2 regions of the Paenibacillus sp. NPDC058898 genome follow, and region 2 is predicted to be linked to the other one. Evidence: riboswitches for the same ligand, from Rfam matches in the RefSeq annotation. Region 2 holds a riboswitch; the other holds the start of a gene.

Region 1 (8,030 bases), on a different contig from region 2:
ATCACTGCTGTCCAGCATCATTGCATTTATACTAGGATTAGCGGCAGCGCGCTGGATGTCCAGGCGCTCGTTTGTCGGCAAGACGGCGGTTGAAACGCTACTGATGCTTCCGCTTGTGCTTCCACCTACGGTGGTTGGCTTTCTTCTGCTTGTCATGCTGGGCAGAAACAGCTGGATTGGCGCAGCTGCGCAATGGCTGTTTGCCAGGCCCATCATATTCAGTTGGGGGGCCGCGGTTATAGCGGCTATTGTGGTCTCGTTTCCGCTTGTGTATCAGAGCATGCGGGTAGGCTTTGAGTCCGTGGAACCGGAGCTTGAGGATTCGGCGCGATCGGCAGGGGCCGGCGAATGGCAGGTGCTTCGCTGGATTACGCTGCCGCTTGTCCGCAGAGCGGGGATTTCGGCGTTCATTCTGGCTTTTGCCAGAGGTTTAGGTGAATTTGGGGCAACCTGGATGGTTGCAGGCAATATACCGGGTGTTACGCAAACGCTGCCCACGGCCATTTACGTTGCGGTAAGCAATGGCGAGAGCGGGCTGGCGTGGGCGTGGACGGCTGTCATTATTTTGTTCTCTTGGCTGTTGCTGGCCGCGTCAGGAACCGGCAGAAACAGAGAAAGAGGCGGGCGGACTTGACGGGAGCACAATGTTTACATATGCTTCGAATAGAGCTTGTTAGCAACTATATAGAGAACAAGGCATAGCACATCGTGGAGAGGATGGAAGAAGCATGAGTTTACTTGGAGCAATTGAAGCAGGAGGAACCAAGTTCGTTTGCGGCGTGGGTATGGAGGATGGAACGGTTGTGGAGCGAGTGAGCTTCCCGACAACAACCCCTGAAGAAACCATGGCAAACGTCTTTAACTTTTTTGCTGATAAGGATATAGAGGCGATCGGAGTCGGTTCTTTCGGACCGATTGATCCGGTGAAGGGCAGCCCGACTTATGGCTGCATTACTACGACACCGAAGCCTCATTGGAGCAATTACAATATTGTCAAAGCATTGGAAGAGCGTTTTAATGTTCCGATTGGATTTGATACCGATGTAAACGGAGCCGCTCTTGGAGAATATACATGGGGCGCTGCCCAGGGACTGGATAGCTGTCTTTATATCACCATCGGAACGGGAGTAGGAGCAGGCGCCGTGGTAGCTGGTGAATTGATTCACGGTTTGTCTCATCCGGAGATGGGACATATTTATGTGCGCCGCCATCCGGAAGACCGGTATGAAGGGACATGCCCTTATCATGCAGACTGTCTGGAGGGACTTGCTGCCGGACCATCTCTTGGCAAACGTTGGGGAGTTCCCGGTGTGGAATTGACGCCGGATCATCCGGCTTGGGAGATGGAAGCTTATTATCTGGCTCAAGCGCTGATGAATTATGTCCTCATTCTGTCCCCACAGCGTATCGTGATGGGTGGAGGCGTTATGAAGCAGGAGCAGCTGTTCCCGCTGATCCGCACGAAGCTTCAGGAGCTGCTGGCCGGATATGTTCAGCATCCAAGCCTTCATGATGGGATTGATCAATTTATCGTTCCGCCGATGCTCGGCGATAATGCGGGTCTCTGCGGCGCATTGGCGTTGGCCAAGCTGGCAGTAGATGAGGCCAAGAGCGTTCAAGCTTAACCCTATTTCTTATATAGAGTGAATCAAAATTAGGTTGATTTTATTACAGATTATGGTATTATGATGTCAACAGTATAACGTATGGAACGGGAAGCACCTTTCTTTGTCGCTGCGGCGGAGGAGAGGTGCTTTTTTGCGTTGTTCCATCGCTGTGCTGAATGCGTAAGCGGGAGGTATTTGAGGGATGCAAATTGTGTTCATGAATCAGATGAGCGGAGCGGATGAGTCAGGTCACATCCGTTCTGCTCAAGTATGGATCGGTGAGGAAGAGGGGGGATGGCGGCTTGGCTGGCGGAACATGGAACCGGACGGTGATGTATCCGATGATGAGTGGTATGAGGGAAATTCATGGAATGAGTTATTATGCGTGTACCGACATCAATTAGCGAAGAAGCTTGGAGAGGGCTTCCGGCCGCTAGTTGAGGGGGTATTCCATGAACCGGGAGAGACTGGAGGCAAGAATCTCGGCGCTCAGAAGCTGCAGTGCTACAGTGAGCTGTATGGCTCGGAGGAGTTGTACACGGAGCTGTGTGCTTGGCGCAGAAGAAAGGCGGCCTCCGGAAGAAAAGCACCTTATTTCATTGCCAGCAATCGAGTGCTGCGTATGATTAGCGCCTTCATCCCCCAGAATGAGGAAGAGCTGCTGCAGCTTCCGGGAATCGGGGTCAGCAAGGCTTCGGAGCATGGGGCGGAGTGGCTGGAGATCACGACGAAAATCGAACGAACCACAACCTTTCCACTGGATTGGGTTTACGAGCAGCTGCAGGAAGAGGTGTTCTTGTCCTGGCTGTATAAACAGAAGGAGCAGCGATACAAGCAAGAGCTCGACCGCTTCCGATTCCGCCGTACGATGCTGATTGGGATAGCTGAGGGAGCTTCACTGGCCCAGCTGGAAGAACGCACCTCGTTATCTCGTCGGGATTTGGTTGAGGAATTGGAGGGGCTCGAGAAGGAAGGTTATGATACGGAGCAACTGCTTGAGGTTGAATTGAATACGATGACGGCTTCAGAGCAGGCAACGGTATGGAAGGCGTTTGAAGAGCTGGGCGATACGTTTCTTAAACCCGTATTACAACGGGTATATGGAGAAGGACAAGCCCGGAATGGAGAGGCAGAAGAGATTGGCGGAACGGAGAAGCTGTATGAGCGGCTGCGCCTGATACGGATTCGCTTCCGGCGGGAGGAGTCTGGCAAAGCGAACGCAGGTTAAATCCGCACAAACGAAATCAGGACGGATTCCCTTGTGGCAAGGAGATCCGTCCTGATTCTGTCTGTGGTTCTGTGGTGTTTCATATCCAGTCTTTTTTACGGAACAGGTAAAACATAAGAGCACCGGCAAAAACCATGATGCCGAGAACCACATAGTAGGAATATTTCCAGTCGAGTTCAGGCATATTTGTAAAGTTCATGCCGTAGATGCCGGTAATGAGCGTTAGCGGAATGAAGATGGTTGTAATAGCTGTAAACACACGCATAATTTCATTGGCCCGATTGGCGATACTGGATTGGTAAGCCTCTCGAAGGTTCCCCATGAGATCTCGATAAGTCTCGAATGTTTCGGAAATTTTCACGGCATTTTCATAGATGTCGCTGAAATATTTTTGCAGCTGGTCATCGATCAGCCGTAGGTCTTTTTTGTTCAGCGTATTGATAACTTCCTTCTGCGGTCCAAGTACCTTCTTAAGCCATAGGATTTCACTGCGCAGACCAATAATTTCGCTTAAGTGTGATTTTTTGGTATGCATGAGGATGTCTTCCTCCAGCTTTTCAATCCGCGCTTCAATTCGGTCCCCAACGGAGAAATAGTTGTCCGTGACGAGGTCGATCAAGAGATAGAGGAAGCGGTCAGGCGTGCTCACTTCATCCTCCCAGAGAAGCGGTTTAACGCTGCGAAGCTCGTGGATTTTTTGCTTGGTCATCGTAATAATAAAATGCCTGCCCAAGAAAACGTTCAATGCCCGAAGGAAAATTTCTTCGTCGTCAAACCGGATGCTGTTAACAACGATAAAATAGTGGTTCTCATATATTTCAATTTTTGGACGCTGCTCTTCTTCGCTGAGGCAATCCTCAACCGCAAGATCATGCAGGGAGAAGAGAGGTTGCAGTTCGGCTAAATCATCCTCGTCCGCATCCAGCCAGTAGAAGCCGCTGGCCGGAGGTGTCAGCGTCATTTCGATGTCATCAACAGGGGTAAATACGCCCGAATCGACCAACCGGATTTTCATCTGATATCACTCCTTTGTCAAATACAAGCTGCTTGGTTAAGCAGTAAAGGCACAGGATATCAGCCCACCGGTGTAGGGGCATGTCAAGGAAGGTTAGAATACGATAAAAGCGCATGAAAAATAACGCCGCCCTCTGCCGGTAGACTGATCTTAATCCTATGCGGTTGTGCGTCTTGATCTAGTTTCTGGCTCGGGTCACCGTCCATCTTCCATGTCACCTCTTTCATACTCGGTTTTCAACAGCACTTGTCTAGTATAACGCCGGGTGTAGGACCTTTCAAGTTGAAATCCGGCGCAGCCAAGGACCATGGTACAGGGTATGGAAACCTTCGGTGAAGTGTGACAAACGTTATGAAAAGGTTCTTGACGAAAAATTGGGAATGATTTAAAGTAAGTATCAATTACGAACAATTTAAGACAACTGAATAAAGCGAAATCTTATCAAGAGCAGGTGGAGGGACTAGCCCTATGAAACCCGGCAACCGGCGACAACATCGCACGGTGCTAATTCTTGCAGGAGATACGACGCTTCTTAGAAGCCGTTGTATAGTCTGACAGATGAGAGAGGCGCATTGTGATACGTATATGATGACCTTTCTCTACTTTGAGAAAGGTTTTCTTGCGTTTATACAGTCTAACGCTCTTTCTCACAGCTTTTTATGGATGTATCATTTCATATTTCGAAGGAGTGAGCCACGATGCCGATTAAAATTCCGGATGCCTTGCCGGCAAAGGAAGTTCTGGCTGGAGAAAACATTTTTGTCATGGATGAGAGTCACGCATTTCATCAGGATATCCGTCCATTGCGGATTGCTATTCTGAACTTGATGCCAACCAAGGAAACGACGGAGACCCAATTATTGCGATTGATCGGTAACTCCCCGCTCCAGGTGGATGTTGTCCTTCTTCATCCGAGTTCCCACGTTTCGAAGAATACGTCGGCTGAGCATCTGAAATCATTTTACAAAACCTTTGAAGAAGTGAAGAACCGTCGTTTTGACGGCATGATCATTACAGGAGCTCCAGTCGAGCAGTTGGAATTTGAAGAAGTGAATTACTGGAATGAGCTTACTGAAATTTTTGAATGGACCAAGACGCATGTGACCTCCACGCTCCATATTTGCTGGGCCTCGCAAGCCGGGCTTTATTATCATTACGGCGTGCCGAAATACAGCCTCGAAGAAAAATGCTTTGGCGTATTTCCACATACGATCAATGAAGCGTGTACCAAGCTGCTCCGCGGCTTTGACGAAATGTTCTTTGTTCCGCACTCCCGTCATACGGAGGTTCGGCGCGAAGACATTACAGGCATCGACGATCTGGTCATCCTGTCCGAGTCCGAGGAAGCAGGAATTTATTTAGTTTCAAGCCGGGATGGCAAGCAGATATTTGCTACAGGACATTCCGAGTATGATGCGGACTCTCTGAAATGGGAGTATGACCGGGACGCTGCCAAAGGAATGGATATCGCGCTGCCGCGCAACTATTACCCGAATGATGATCCAACAAGGACGCCTCCGTCCATATGGCGAGCGCATGCAAACTTATTATTTACTAATTGGCTCAATTACTATGTATATCAGGAAACGCCATACGATATTGGTCCGCAAATATAGAAGTATACGGGAGGAGAGTTTGTGATGGAGAAGAAACCTTTGAATATAGAGAGCCGGCTGGCACAGATCGGGTCGGTGCAAGAACCGGTAACCGGAGCCGTGAATTTTCCGATTTATCAGGCTACGGCATACCGCCATCCCAAATTAGGCCAGAGCACAGGGTTTGATTACACCCGTACGAAAAATCCCACCCGTTCGGTACTGGAGGACGCCTGCGCCGAGCTGGAATCCGGTGATGCCGGCTTTGCCTGCAGCTCGGGCATGGCTGCCCTTCAGACGATTTTTGCTTTGTTCGGTCAAGGGGATCATCTGATTGTATCGCTGGATCTGTATGGAGGGACGTACAGGCTGCTGGAGCGGATTATGTCTAAGTTCGGCGTAACGGCTACGTACGTGGATACGAATGACCTGGATGCGCTGGAAGGGGCAAGAAGGCCCAACACGAAGGCTGTATTTATCGAAACGCCGACCAATCCGCTTATGATGATTACGGATATCGAAGCCGTCTGTACGTGGGCAAGGCGCCATCAACTGATCAGCATCGTGGATAATACGCTTTTGACTCCGTATTTCCAAAGACCTATCGAGCTTGGGGCGGATATTGTCATACATAGCGCCACCAAGTATTTGGGAGGACATAACGATGTGCTGGCGGGTATCATCGTAACGAAGGGCAAGGAACTATCGGAAGAGATGGCTTTCCTTCATAATTCCATCGGCGCGGTGTTAAGCCCGACCGATTCCTATCAGCTGATGAGAGGAATGAAGACGCTTGCCCTGCGCATGGATCGGCACGAAGCGAATGCAACCGCAGTGGCAACATTTTTGACAACTCACCCAGCGATTGGCGAGGTGTATTATCCTGCCCTGCCGGATCATCCGGGACATGACATCCAGAATCGCCAATCCAGCGGCAACACCGGCATCTTCTCCTTCAAGGTGAAAGACGCCCGCTATGTGGAGCCCGTGCTGCGGCACATTAAACTGATTGCGTTCGCAGAAAGCCTGGGGGGCGTCGAATCTCTGATGACCTACCCTGCCGTACAGACCCATGCGGACATCCCGCTTGAGATTCGGGAAGCGATCGGTGTGGATGACCGCTTGCTCCGGTTCTCGGTCGGCATCGAGCATGCGGATGATCTGATCGCGGATTTGGATGCTGCACTGAGCGCAGCCATAGCCGAAGTGGAAGGGAGCACGGGAGAATGAGCATCGATAAAGGTCCATCAGGCTTGGAAACGCAAACCAAGCAGTTATCAGCAAAACGGGGACATGAAGAAGATGAACTCCGTTTCGAGACGAAACTATTGCATTTCGGCGGGGAAATCGACCGGGCAACCGGCGCTTCCAGCGTTCCGATCTATCAAGCCTCGACATTTCATCATGAGGACATCTTTAACCCGCCGCTGCACGATTACAGTCGTTCCGGCAATCCGACGAGGCAGGCGCTGGAAGAATATATCGCCCTCTTGGAGGGAGGCGTACGCGGTTTCGCTTATGCTTCCGGTATGGCGGCGATCTCCAGCTCGTTCATGCTGCTCTCCGCGGGCGATCATATGATCGTGACGGAGGATGTGTACGGCGGAACCTACCGCCTGCTAACCAGCATTTTAAGTCGTATGGGCATCGAGAGCACCTTCGTAGATATGACCGATCTGGATCAGGTGAAGGCTGCCCTCAAACCGAATACGAAAGCTGTCTATATGGAGACCCCTTCGAACCCGACTCTGAAAATTACCGACATTGGTGCCGTGACGGATTGGGCGAAGGAGCATGGACTGCTTACCCTGCTGGATAATACGTTCATGACGCCGTTTTACCAGCGCCCGATTGAATTCGGCGTGGATATCGTTATTCACAGCGCGACCAAATTCCTTGGCGGACACAGCGATGTGCTGGCAGGTCTCGCGGTAGCCAGAACCCAGGAGCTTGGAGACCAATTGAAACAGCTGCAAAATGGTTTGGGCACGGTGCTTGGGGTCCAGGATTCCTGGCTCCTTATGCGCGGCATGAAGACGCTCAGCACACGTATGGCCCACTCCGAGCAAAGTGCAGCCAAGCTGGCAGCCTGGCTGCAAGGAAGAAGCGATATTGAGCAAGTGTACTACCCTGGTCTCTTGAATCATCCGGGACGTGAGGTCCATGAGAAGCAATCAAGCGGTTATGGCGCGGTCATCTCCTTTGACGTCGGCTCAGGCGAGCGTGCCAAGCAGGTGCTGAACCATGTGAAGCTGCCGCTGGTAGCGGTCAGCCTGGGAGCTGTGGAGAGCATCTTGTCTTACCCGACGATGATGTCCCATGCAGCTATGGGCGAGAAGGTTCGGCATGAACGCGGAATTACGGATGGTTTGCTCCGTTTCTCGGTCGGACTCGAGGATGTGGACGATCTGATTGCTGATCTGGATCGGGCTTTTGCTGCAGGTTACTAAAGATTAACATGAAGTTAGGGACGTCATTTGAAGATTTGCTAAATCATAGAATTCGGCATCCTGTCACGGACGGGATGTCGTTTTTAATGCCGGATTGTGGTAGGATGAGATAGAAAAAGTTTTACTGGTGTTTGT
Region 2 (8,030 bases):
AAGCGCGTAGTTCGTGTTGATGACAGCCAGATCCAGCTCATCCAGCATACGCGGCAGCATGGCGGCTTCAACTTCCTTGAACTCCAGGTTCTTCGGATTTTCCACGATATCCTTGGCAGTAGCTTCCAGCTTGGTTTCATCATTCAGCTTAATGACTCCGTTCTTGGACAGCAGGGTCAATGCACGGCCTGCATTCGAAGGATCATTCGGGATCGCCACAACCGCTCCATCCTTCAGCTCATCCGCAGATTTAATGGTTTTGGAGTAAGCACCCAGCGGCTCCACATGCACCGCGATCACGGATTCAAGATTCAATTTACGCTCTTTGATTTCGTTATCCAGGTAAGGCTTGTGCTGGAAGAAATTCGCGTCGATTTCTTTGGAGTCCACTTGCGTATTTGGCAGAACATAATCCGTGAATTCCACGATTTCCAGGTTCACGCCCTCTTTTTCAAGCGCTGGTTTAACATGCTCCAAAATTTTGGCGTGTGGTGAAGGCGAAGCGCCTACTTTCAAGGTTACGGCCTCTTGAGCGCCGCCTCCTGTTGTTCCCCCTGGCTCAGCTGCTTTATCCGCAGGCTTGCTGCCGCACGCAGCCAGCACCGTAACCAATGTCAAGCTGATCAATGCCAATGTCCATTTTTTCATTCTAAAAACGCTCCCTCCGAAAATATATTATTTTTTATATTGTCTTCCTTGATGCCTCAGTCAACCCGTTATTTTCTTGTAAAATGTCGGACCAGACGATCTCCTGCCATTTGCAGCAACTGTACCAGCACTATCATTAATACGACGGCCAGAATCATGATCTCGGTCTCATAACGGTAATACCCATACTTGATGGCCAAATCTCCTAAACCGCCGCCGCCGACTTGACCGGACATCGCGGTATAAGATACCAGGGTTACAATCGTGATGGTCATCCCCGCCAGCAGGCCCGGACGTGCCTCCGGGAGGAGAACCCTCCATACGATTTGGCTTGTCGAGGAGCCCATGGCATGAGCCGCCTCAATCACGCCTTTATCCACTTCATTCAAAGCCGTTTCTACGAGCCTAGCGAAGAATGGCGCAGCGCCGATCACGAGCGGCGGAATGGTTCCCAGCACGCCGTACGAAACACCTACGAGCGACTTCGTAATCGGGATCATCGCAACGATCAGAATAATGAACGGAACCGAACGCAGGATGTTCACAATGAACGACAGGATCGTGTAACCGAAGCGCACCAAACCGGATGTAGATCTTGCAGCCATGTAGAGCAGCACGCCAACCGGCAGCCCGATGATGAAACTGAACAATGCCGAAGCCCCCAGCATCCGAAGGGTATCCAATGTTGCCGTCCATATCTCTTTCCAGTCGATCTGGGTAAAATCAAGCCCGAACATTAATGAATCACCTCCACGTCTAATCCTTGTTCCAGCAGCTTCCGGATCGTATCTTCTATGGCACGCTCTTCCCCTTCGAAACGGACGATGAGCTGGCCATACGGCGTTTCTTTGATCGTGGAGATCGTGCCCTGCAGAATTGCAAAATTCACGCCCGTCTCATGAACGGTATGGGACAGAATCGATTCGTACGTTTTCGATCCAAGGAAAGTAATCTGCACCGCCCTCGAAGGTCCGTTCGCCTGGCCCTGAATGGCCAGCCGCAGCGCTTCGCCGCTGTCCATCTCCTGGCGGATAAATTCCTGGGTCACTTCATGCTTCGGCTTCAGGAACACTTCCGTTACCGGCCCTTGCTCCACAATGCCGCCCTGATGAATGACGGCGACCCGGTCGCATATGCTCTGAATCACATGCATCTCATGGGTAATCAGCACGATCGTCAGATGAAACTTTTTATTAATGTCCAGCAGCAGGCGCAGGATCGAATCGGTCGTCTGCGGGTCAAGCGCCGAAGTGGCCTCGTCGCACAGCAGCACTTCGGGATCGCTTGCGAGCGCTCTGGCTATGCCGACCCGCTGCTTCTGCCCGCCTGATAGCTGGGACGGGTATTTATCCCGATGCGCCTCCAAGCCGACCAAAGCCAACAGTTCGGATACCTTGCGTTCCATTTCAGCCTTTGGTGTCTTGATCAGACGCAGCGGAAACGCAATGTTATCGTACACCGTCGCGGAAGATAACAAGTTAAAGTGCTGAAAAATCATGCCGATTTTGCGGCGTTCCGTCTGAAGCTGCTTCTTGCCAAGCGACGTTAAGTTCTTACCGTTCACCCACACCTCGCCCGAGGTGGGACGCTCCAACAAATTGATACAACGGATCAATGTACTTTTACCTGCACCGGAGTGTCCGATGACTCCGAAGATTTCTCCTTTTTCAATCGACAAATCCAATTCGGACAACGCAGTGGTTAAGGTTCCGGCTTTTCCGTACTGCTTCGTCAATTGCTTGAGCTCAATCAATCCGATAACCCTCCTTTTTCCGTAGCTTCATATCTATTTACCCAAAAGAAAAGAGCCTCTTTTTGTAGAATCAAAAAGGGCCCTCTTTACGTAAAAGTCAACGCCTTTTCTCATCTGTCAAAGCCAAGGGATATCCTATAGCTTTGAAGGAATTAGCACCATGTCACTCCAAGCGTCACTGCGTTAAGCAATTACACGCTGGAGTCGGTTGCCGGGCTTCATCGGGCCTGTCCCTCCGCCTCTCTCGATAAGAAAACATCGATATGAAATTTTTCCGATTAATTTGATCTGATTTAATAACATTTAATGAATGCAATAGTTAGTATAGATTCTTTTCAGGTTTTTGTCAAAAGGAATTTCATGGCGATTTTGTGCCTAAGCCCTCACTCCATTTTTCGCCCAAAGCTCGTTCGTATACTGATAAGAGGCCGCCAGGGTCCGGCATACCATATCGATACCTTGTTTAAGATCGTCCAGGTGCTGATCGATATCCTCCAGCTCGATCTTGTCCGACAGCCCTTGATGACGCTGCCATAAATCATCCTGCATCTCGGAATTCATGTAATGGATTTCGGCGTTGCGCCGTTTCCGAAGTGTGTTCAGCGGTGTTTTGTAACGCTCCTTGATCGCTTCCAGCTCTTTGGCCAGCTCTCCGTGGGCTTTCAGGAATTTAAACTGCCGCAGGACCGTAAAATAAGAGAAATGCGCCTTCACCTTGGAGGTATGAAGATCGTACAAATCGTTGAGCACCGTCCCCAGCTTGTCAAGGATCGAGAATACCCGTATGAAGCCGTTTTTGTAAAAATACACATATCGTTGATATTCCCCTTGCTCCTGAATCGACATGTCATCGATGTAACCCGATTTGACCGATTGACTGAAATGCCTTGCCGCATTCCAGCTCTGTTCCAGCTCATCCAGGGAAACGATCAACCCCCGGGTCCAAATCTCAAGCTTGCGAAAGTCATGCGTCGGATCCTGATTTTTCTCCATTTCCTTCTGCAGCAGCCGGGTTGTCTTGACCATCGATTCGATGGCTTCCTCAAGCAGTCCGTTATTGTGCCGGGGATGTTCCCCAAGTAACACACGAAGCATGGCGTTACCCCCTCGAGTCATCAAATTAATCTTCATTCTTGACCGCTATTTATCGAAATAGTGATTCCACCGCGTTTAACCGTCTTCACGATATCCTCACGCGGGAATAACTCATCCCGGGTATCCCGATTTCATTCGTGCATTCATGACCAGAGGATTGTTCTTATAGGATGCCCCCGAAACGGCCAGACAACCCACAGAATGGGGCGACTTTCAGATATGCCCCAGGATATCGCCTTCGTCAATCTTAATAAATATAAACTAATCCGTTGCGGGATCAAACCTTTTCAATACTGCTTCCAGCGTCTCCTTATATCGGACAGGTCGAGCGGAAGGTTTGGCTATCATCCACTTCCCTCCTCACTATACAACAAAGCCCTCGAACGCTGGTTCGGGGACTTTGCATAAACGATGTTGCCTTAAATTCGATCTTTTCGTTTAATGATTTTCGCTTCTTTTTTATACAATCTTTTCACGAGACATGCTATGACCCGGCCGCATTTCGGCTTTAACCGGCTTGCCGAGCTGCCATACCCTGACACTTAAGTAACAGAGTACGCCGAATAAGGCCGAGATCAGCAAGGTATGTCCCAGCGCGGAGAATACGTAAACTTCCTCGTTATGCATCGTCGCCATAATGAGGGCACCGCTAAACACTTGCAGCAAGCAGAGCACGGTTGCCGAGATGCCCAGCATCTGTATCTCCCGGTTGTCGCGGTTGCGCCAATATGCAAAATGCCCCATCACCGCAACCACGACCAGCAGCAGAAGCGCTGCCACCCGGTGCATAAAAGCGATGCCGACTCCACCGCTCAGCTCCGGGATCACTTCTCCGTTACACAGCGGCCAGCCCGAGCAACCTTCTCTAGAATCGGTGTGGCTGACGAATGCACCAATATAAACGACGATATAGCTATACAGGGTTGTGCCCCAGACTAAATTACGGAAACCCTTGCTTACCCGAGGCAGACGTTCCAAGTCTACGGGCCCCTTCACCTGTTCTACCCGCCGCATCCCCAGAGCCAGCATGACGGAGCTAGCAAAAGCAATCAGCGAGAAGCCAAAATGCAGCGCCATAATCGCAGCCGATTGAGGTTTAACAACCGCAAGCGCACCCATGATCGCCTGCACTACAACGAATACCGAGGTCCCGATAACATAAGCCATCAAATCCCGGCGATCCCGCTTGTACTTCCAGAACGCAATCAGCGAAGCCAGCGCGGCCAACCCCGCCATCCCGCTGACAGCCCGGTGGGAATACTCAATCATGGAGGATACCGTGTAAGCGGGAACAAATTTACCGTTGCACAGCGGCCACTCCTGGCCGCAACCGAGTCCCGAGCCCGTCTTTGTCACAACCATGCCTCCGAACGTCGCGAAGAACATAATTAAGCATGTTATGTAACTCAGCCATTTTAATTGTTTATCATTCACTTATCTCACCTGCTGCTCATATTCATTCACTATTTAAACCTTTACGGGATCGCATCGTACACAGTCCACATTTCATTATACCTGATTCTACCGCTACGGTCACTTGAGCGATTGTGACAAAATGTTCAAAAATGAGCAAAACCTTCATGATACAGGTACTTGACTTCTTCACCCTACCTCTATCTGATATATAAAACAACACCGCCGCCAGTTATAGATCAAGGCGGCGGTGCTATAGTCACTCTTACTTATGAATCGTACTGTATACGTCAACGGCACGCTGCAGGAATTCTTCAATCTCCTGGCGCGATTTGCGGAGTTTGTTAACGTAGCGAACCAACTCGCGTCCATCGGAGTATGCAACAAAGCTGGGGATACCCATAATATTTTGCTGCTGACTCACGTCACCGACAGCATCGACGTCAACCTCAACCAGAGTCAATTGGTTTGAGAACTTCGTCTCAACCTCCGGCATGAATGGATCGATAAACTTGCAATCGCCGCACCAGTCTGCTTTAAATACGGCAACAGTCAGTCGCGGAGACTGGATTGCAACCTGAAATTCTGCTTCTGAAGTGATTTTTTCCATTGATTATCTCCCCTTTACGTCGAGTTCCTTCACCCTTAGTGAATCAAAATGTTGAGTGGAAGTCAAATTTTAGAGCATACTGACATTATGATGCTCACAGGCTGGGATTAACCCTCAGAAAGTGCAGGTGACCCCCGAATGCACTCGAACGGAGTCAATGATAATAAAAACCGGGGCAAGGATGTATGGTCATGGACGGCAGCTATTCCGCAAGCCCTGACCGAATCATGGTCGGGGATGATCGCATCGTGGCGATTCTCCTTAAAGCTCCGGACAAGCAGCAACGAATTGCGTTGGGACTACACAGCCGTTAGAACAATTCGCAGGCAGCTCAAGGATATCCTCTCCTCCCATCCCTATCTGCAGCAGAGTGTTTACCCGTTTCCGCTCCCTTCCATGCAAGGGTATAACGATATTCGGATTCATGAGGCCGGTGCAGATGTTCAGCTATCTCCAGAAAAGCAGGAGTTGATTCATCATATTCAAGAGGCCACAGCTGCAGCCAACCGAAGCAACGTGACCCGTACGCAAGCCTATTGGGACTGCTATGTATCACAACCTGAGCTGCATTGGGCCTTTCTGGCCCACATGGTATCGCGTAATGCCGGGTGGAATATGAGTGATCTGAAGGGTGGATTGATGTCGGATCTTATGAATCCGACATTTAAGAACAACCTGTATCGCTTCCTGGAGCGCTGCAATGCACTGATCTTCCAGGACGCCTATCCCCAGCTGCTGCTCTATATACACAGTAGAAAAAAAGGTAAGCCCCTATTTCATCTGCTCCCCCACTTTCATGTTTCATCGTTCATGACACCGTTCTGGGAGCAGTTCTGGCAGGATCAGAGCAGTTCGCTGCTTACGGTAGCCCTGATCATTAATGAGCAGAACTATATTGAGGGGCGTGTGGCGAGACACCCTTTTTACCTACAGCATATTCTACAGGATCCCTTCTTTCGGATGCATGAGCTGACCCGGTTGAATCAAATCGTGTTTCCGCTGGGTCAAGTCCATCGAACAGAGTCGGGCGAAAGCCCTGCCCAGAAGCCCTTATCCCCAGCCAGGCCGCTGGCTGGACTTACCTTACCCAAGTTTGACGACCTGTCCATTCGGATCAAGGCAGGCCGTTCGCTGTATGCTTTATTGTTTGGGTATGAGGAGATATACCGCGCGGTGCTGGCATTCGCACGATCCACCAAGCATCAGGGATCGCGCGCCGAATATTGGCCGGCCTTATTTACGCCGACGCTTGAGCAAGCCATGAATCATGGCCACGCGGGATCTGACCTCATCACATCAGAATGGCTGCCCGATGGCCAGCGTCTGTACAGCCCTTATCTTGAAGAGATCTGGGAGGATGAGGCCCCCGAGCAGATTCCCCGGTACGACTGGTATCAGGGCCGGGCGATGTTTAGGCATATTCGTAAACCGTTACGGCCGCTGCTGCCGGATATCACCCATGCCCATCGGGCCGCTCTGGAGAAAACCTCTATCGTGCATGATGTATCTGATCAGTTCCATCGGCATTAAAATAAAGAGACCGTCCCAATACTGCAAGGATGGTCTCCATTCGGTTCTATTCACACGATAAGTGAAACTAAGTATATGTTTTTATCCCCGCTTCCGCATACGTGCAGGCTGCAGTCTCATAAGCGGACGGAACACTTTCTGCAAAAGGCGCGGGTAACTGCTCAGCTCCGATTGCCGCAATACGCCAAACACCACCAGCAGGACAAGATATATAATGACCACGGCCACGCCTACAACCAGGCAAGTCAGCAGGAAGGCCAACCGTGCCGGCATGATATCAACCATTTGAATACCGGCCAGATTCAGGCCATATCCAATTCCCCCGGCGGCAATCACCGTCAACAAGAAGCCCGTCCAGCGTTTGCCCAGGATGGAGAAGGATACAATCGCTTTAATCGATCTTATATTCAGTATCGTAATAACAAGGAAACAGAGCGCCGTGCTCCCTATGATCCCGTAGATCCCAAAGAACGGAGCAAGCAAGAAGCTGGCTGCAAGCTTGATTGCAACCCCGATCATCACGTGAATCATCGAGAGTTTGGCCTTGCCGATTCCAAGAAGAATGGAATTTGTAGTCATCATCGTGATCTGGAAAATCGTACCGAACGTCAGAAATCCAATAATCCCGCTGCCGCCCAAGGAACTAAACAGCAATCCATTAATGGAATAGGATGCCACGCATAGCGCAATCACCATCGGCATCCCCGTCAATATGGCTATACGCATAGCCAGCGATACTTGCTGTTCCAAATGCTCCTGGTCCTTCTTCGCAAAAGCCGCAGAGATGATCGGAATAAGCGAGGTACTAAGGGCAATGGCTAGAATCGGCGGAATCCCCGCCACGCTTTGAGCCCGGTTTCCCAACACCGCGAGGGCTGCTGTCGCCTGATCCAAACCAATCTGCCCGATCAACAGCGGCTTCACTATAGAGCTGTCAATGAAGTTAACAGCCGGAACTGCCAGGGAAGACAGCACAATCGG

Evidence for each region. Region 2 has a riboswitch for S-adenosylmethionine ahead of ACOZB4_RS25390 (methionine ABC transporter ATP-binding protein). Riboswitches for the same ligand answer to the same signal wherever they lie in the genome.
Region 1: linked by a shared signal. The riboswitch ahead of metA (homoserine O-acetyltransferase MetA) and the one ahead of ACOZB4_RS25390 (methionine ABC transporter ATP-binding protein) in region 2 are both predicted to bind S-adenosylmethionine.

Annotation. Positions count from the first base shown of each region.
Region 1 covers NZ_JBMOSM010000002.1:824,843-832,872, reverse strand. The annotation lists gene modB (molybdate ABC transporter permease subunit) at 1-634, shown strand, start outside; gene ACOZB4_RS08060 (ROK family protein) at 729-1,625, shown strand; gene ACOZB4_RS08055 (HRDC domain-containing protein) at 1,810-2,835, shown strand; gene corA (magnesium/cobalt transporter CorA) at 2,915-3,850, opposite strand; SAM riboswitch class I at 4,286-4,415, shown strand; gene metA (homoserine O-acetyltransferase MetA) at 4,549-5,466, shown strand; gene ACOZB4_RS08040 (PLP-dependent transferase) at 5,491-6,675, shown strand; gene ACOZB4_RS08035 (aminotransferase class I/II-fold pyridoxal phosphate-dependent enzyme) at 6,672-7,895, shown strand.
Region 2 covers NZ_JBMOSM010000011.1:164,775-172,804, forward strand. The annotation lists gene ACOZB4_RS25380 (MetQ/NlpA family ABC transporter substrate-binding protein) at 1-648, opposite strand, end outside; gene ACOZB4_RS25385 (methionine ABC transporter permease) at 717-1,385, opposite strand; gene ACOZB4_RS25390 (methionine ABC transporter ATP-binding protein) at 1,385-2,401, opposite strand; SAM riboswitch class I at 2,509-2,655, opposite strand; gene ACOZB4_RS25395 (Cthe_2314 family HEPN domain-containing protein) at 2,777-3,496, opposite strand; gene ACOZB4_RS25400 (COX15/CtaA family protein) at 3,956-4,930, opposite strand; gene ACOZB4_RS25405 (thioredoxin family protein) at 5,175-5,519, opposite strand; gene ACOZB4_RS25410 (DUF2515 family protein) at 5,658-7,049, shown strand; gene ACOZB4_RS25415 (polysaccharide biosynthesis protein) at 7,131-8,030, opposite strand, start outside.